DNA from 2 places in the Vogesella facilis genome. Region 2 is predicted to be linked to the other one. Evidence: riboswitches for the same ligand, from Rfam matches in the RefSeq annotation. Region 2 holds a riboswitch; the other holds the start of a gene.
What was found. A riboswitch is a leader RNA that binds a small molecule or an ion and turns the genes downstream of it on or off. The one in region 2 is predicted to bind cobalamin.
Positions count from the first base shown of each region.

Region 1: it holds a riboswitch for cobalamin, as region 2 does, so the genes downstream of both, ACFOLG_RS03385 (HoxN/HupN/NixA family nickel/cobalt transporter) here and ACFOLG_RS08175 (TonB-dependent receptor domain-containing protein) in region 2, are expected to answer to the same signal.

Region 1 covers NZ_JBHRXN010000009.1:113,265-115,459, forward strand. Annotated here, with positions in the region: gene ACFOLG_RS03380 ((2Fe-2S) ferredoxin domain-containing protein) at 1-178, opposite strand, end outside; gene ACFOLG_RS03385 (HoxN/HupN/NixA family nickel/cobalt transporter) at 228-1,283, opposite strand; cobalamin riboswitch at 1,386-1,565, opposite strand; gene cobD (threonine-phosphate decarboxylase CobD) at 1,579-2,195, opposite strand, start outside.
Region 2 covers NZ_JBHRXN010000020.1:34,147-36,341, reverse strand. Annotated here, with positions in the region: gene cobT (nicotinate-nucleotide--dimethylbenzimidazole phosphoribosyltransferase) at 1-831, opposite strand, end outside; cobalamin riboswitch at 979-1,179, shown strand; gene ACFOLG_RS08175 (TonB-dependent receptor domain-containing protein) at 1,303-2,195, shown strand, end outside.

The DNA.
Region 1 (2,195 bases), on a different contig from region 2:
CGACGATGGGGCCTTCCTTGCAGACGGCGAAGCAATGGGTGCGGGTGCGCTTGGCGCGCAGGCCTTCGCAGGCGTCTATGGCCTGGCCGAGCTGCTTGAACATGGCCTCGGCCTCGGCGCCGTTTTCGGTACAGCGCGGGCCGGTGCACATCAGCACGTGTTTGTCGTGGGTTCTCATTGGGTCGCGGCGGGAATGTGCCGGACGCGACGGGGCGTCCGGCTAAGGGTTAGCGCGCTTCGGTCAGGCTGTCGAAGCGCTTCCACTTGTAGATGGCGGCCGAGATTGCCCAGCTCGCCATGAACAGTGCAATCACAAAGTAGCCGAAGTGGGCCAGGTTCTCGTTGAGCGCGGTGATCCAGTCCCATACGCCGCCGGACAGCGCGAAGCGGTCGGCGATCAGCCCCAGTGCTTCCAGGCCGCCAATCGCCACGGCAACGATTACCGATATCAGGGTGATGGTCAGGTTGTACCAGAGCTTGCGCACCGGGTTGACGAAGGCCCAGCCGTAGGCGCCGACCATCAGCATGCTGTCGATGGTGTCGATCAGCGCCATGCCGGCGGTGAACAGCACCGGAAACACCATCAGGTGCCACAGGGGGATGCCGTCGCTGGTATGGGCGGCAGCCATGGCGAACAGGCCGATTTCGGTGGCGGTGTCAAAGCCCAGCCCGAACAGGAAGCCGATCGGGAACAGGTGCCAGCTCTTCGTTACCAGCCGGAACAGCGGGCGCAGCATGCGGGCCAGCAGGCCGCGATTGCCCAGCAGCAGGTCGAGTTGCGCTTCGTCGATGCGTTCGCCGCGACGGACGCGGCGAAAGTGCTGCCACACGTCGCGCAGCACCGACAGGTTGATCAGGGCGATGCCCAGCAGGAACAGTGCCGACACGCTGGTGCCGATCACGCTGCCGATCTGCTTGAAGCCGATGACGTGGCTCTGCAGGGTGGCGGTGGCGAACACGATCAGTGCGACGGCGATGATGACCACGGCCGAATGGCCCAGCGAGAAGAAGAAGCCCACGCCAAGCGGGCGCTGCTGCTGCTGCATCAGCTTGCGCACGGTATTGTCGATGGCGGCGATGTGGTCGGCGTCCACCGCGTGGCGCAGACCGAACAGGTAGGCCAGCAGGGCGGTACTGAGCAGGGCGGGGTGGCCGCTGAAGGCGGTCAGCGCCCAGCTCCAGGCGAGCAGGTTGGCCGCAACAAGGCCCAGCAGCAGCAAGGCGGAGGCCCGGCTGGTGGACAGTGTCCGCCGGACGGATCGGGCAGCGTGCAGCGAAGCCATATGAGATACCTCAACTAGGAGTATCGCCGCGAGAGAGGACTGAACGACTGGTTTCGGCCGTTCGCTGTTATCCCCCGGTACACCCCGCCCGGTTTCAACCCACGTCGACTGAAAGTGATGGCCGGTCTCCTGGCTCGTGCGTCATTGCCGGTGCGCGACCTTCCCGGGTTGGGCCCAGTGGTGCTGTTGCGCTGGCTCGTCACTTACAGTTGCGGGGGCAGCTGCGGCATTGAACCGCATTCCCGTTTAACCCGTATGGGCGCCATCATTTGCTGGTGGCGGATGATACGTGACGCTAGCTGGAATGGGAACCCTGCCGGGCGGCGTGAAAGGCCTGCAGCGCGTCTGCGAGGCGCCGCCAGCCTGGCTCGTCGGCCGGCAGGCCGAAGCGCACGCTGTGCGACCCGGCGAAAAAGCGGCAGAGTATGCCCCGCCGTGCCAGGAATTCATGCAGGGCGGGCGCTTGCGGGTGGTCCAGCCACTGGAACAGCGCTGTGCCGCCGCTTGGCGGCAGGCCATGCGCGTGCAGCAGGGTGGCGAGGCGGTTTCCCTCGGCCGCGAGCAGGCTGCGCGTGTCGGCGTGCCAGCCGGTATCGAGCAGGGCAAGCCGGGCCGCGGCGCGCGCCGGCCCCGCCAGCGTCCAGGGTCCCAGGGCCTCGCGCAAGGCGTCGAGCAGTTCGCGCCAGGCGAATACGAAGCCGACCCTGACGCCGGCAAGGCCGAAGAACTTGCCGAGCGAGCGCAGCACGATCAGGCCCGCAGCCCCGCTTTGCGGTACCAGGCTGTCGGCGGGCGCACAGTCCATGAACGCCTCATCGACGATCAGCCAGCCGCCGCGTGCGGCCAGGGCGGCATGCCAGCGCAGCAGGGTCGCCGCCGCAAAGCGGGCGCCGGTCGGGTTGTTCGGGTTCA
Region 2 (2,195 bases):
CAGCCACGGGGTGAGATCCGGATCGATGGCCTGCGCCGCCAGCGCGGCGGCAGTGCTGATGAAGCCATCCAGCAGCAGCGGCACGCCCTGCGCCGCGCCTTCCAGGTAGAAGCCGGCGATGGCGGCGATTTCCAGCCCGCCCAGCTCGGCCAGCAGCGCCTGGCCGTCCAGATCCGGCGCCACGCGCGCCAGCGCGTCGGCCACCACCTGGCGCTTGTGCGCCAGCGCGGTATCACCCACGCCGGTGCCGCGGCCGACGATGGCCTCCGGGCTGTGGCCGCTTAGCCGGCAGATCAGCGCCGCCGACGGCGTGGTGTTGCCGATGCCCATGTCGCCGGCGATCAGCAGGTTGGCGCCGTCGGCAATGGCGCGGCGCGCGGCCATGCGGCCAACCTCCAGCGCGGCGGCGCACTGCTCGGCGCTCATCGCCGGCTCGCGGCGGATGTTGCCGCTGCCGGCGCGCACCTTGGCGTGCACGATGGGTAGAGCGGCCAGGTCGGCAGCCACGCCGGCATCCACCACTTCCAGTCGCGTCTGATTGGCGCGCGCCAACACGCTGATGGCGGCGCCGCCGTGCACGAAGTTGGCCACCATGGCGGCGGTGACCTCCGGCGGGTAGGCGGACACGCCGTCGGCGCACACGCCGTGATCGCCGGCGAACACGGTGATGGCTGGCTGCAGCGGCTGCGGGATGTCGCGGCCTTGCAGGCCGGCTAGGGTGATGGCGAGTTCTTCCAGCTTGCCCAGGCTGCCGGCGGGTTTGGTCAGCTGTTGCTGGCGCGCTGCGGCGGCGTGACGGGCGGCGAGATCGGGGGCGGGGATGCGGGGCATGGGGTTTCCTTGCTGCCGCGGCGCGCATTGGCGCGCAGCCGGCGGATGATGATGGCGCGACCATACGGCAGGCCCCGCCCGCTGGCAATGTCTTGCGCCGGAATAAGCAAATCGCCGCGCGCTGCGGCAGCCACTGCCGGCAGCGGGTATAATCTGTGTCCTGCAGGTGTCCGGCATGTAACAGGCCGGATGAAACGGGAAGCCGGTGCAAGTCCGGCGCTGTCCCCGCAACGGTAAGGCCTGATGACGCGCGTCATCCAGGAGCGACCACAAGCCACTGCCCGATGGGCGGGAAGGCGTCGCCCCGCACGGCCCAGCCCGGAGACCGGCCTGCAGTCGGACGCGGCGGAATCGCGTCCATGCTGGAGCATCGCGGGGAGGCGATCTGACAGTTCGCAGCTATTCCCACCGCTTGCGTGCGTCCTTGTATTTCTCCGCACTCCGTTTTTTTCTACCTGGAGTGTGACTCAAATGTTCAACTACAAACCGTTGGCCGCGCTGGTAGCGCTGGCCTGTGCCCCGGCCGCGCTGGCCGCCTCCGTTACCCAGCTGGATGAAGTGGTGGTGACTGCCACGCGCGTATCGACCCCGGTTGCCAAGGTGCTGTCCGATGTGACCGTGCTGGGCCGCGAGGAAATCGAGCAGTCCGGCAGCCTGAGTCTGCCGGAGTTCCTGGCACGGCAGGCAGCGGTGGAAATCTATAACAACGGTGGTGAAGGCAAGTCCGGCGGCATCTATCTGCGTGGCACCAATTCCGGTCATGTGTTGGTGCTGGTGGATGGCATGCGGATTGTGTCTGCTACCGCGGGTAGCACTTCGCTGCAGTACATCCCGCTGGCGGCGGTGGAGCGCATCGAGATTGTGCGCGGCCCAGCGTCCAGCCTGTATGGTGCCGACGCCATCGGTGGCGTGATCCAGATTTTCACCAAGAAAGGCGACGGCGAGCCGAACGTGCAGACCAATGTCGGTGTTGGTTCAGATGGCAAACGCCAGGTCGGTGCCGGCATCAGTGGCAAAACCGGTAGCACCAGCTATAGCCTGGCATTCGACCACAACCAGACCAATGGTTTTTCGGCAACCAATTCTGGGGTGTCCTACGGCTATAACCCGGATCGTGACGGTTACGACAACACTACTTATTTGGCCAGCGTGCAACACGAGTGGGCTGCCGGTCACAGCATTGGCGTAACGCTATACCAGACCGAGGCGATTTCCGAGTACGACTCCAGCCCTGACGCGCAGGATGAAGAACATGCCCGTCTAGCCGGCCAGAGTGTGGAGCTGAAGGATCAGCTAACCGGCGACTGGCTGAGCACATTGCGCTACAGCCATACTGATGACCGTTCCATCAGCTACACCAATGG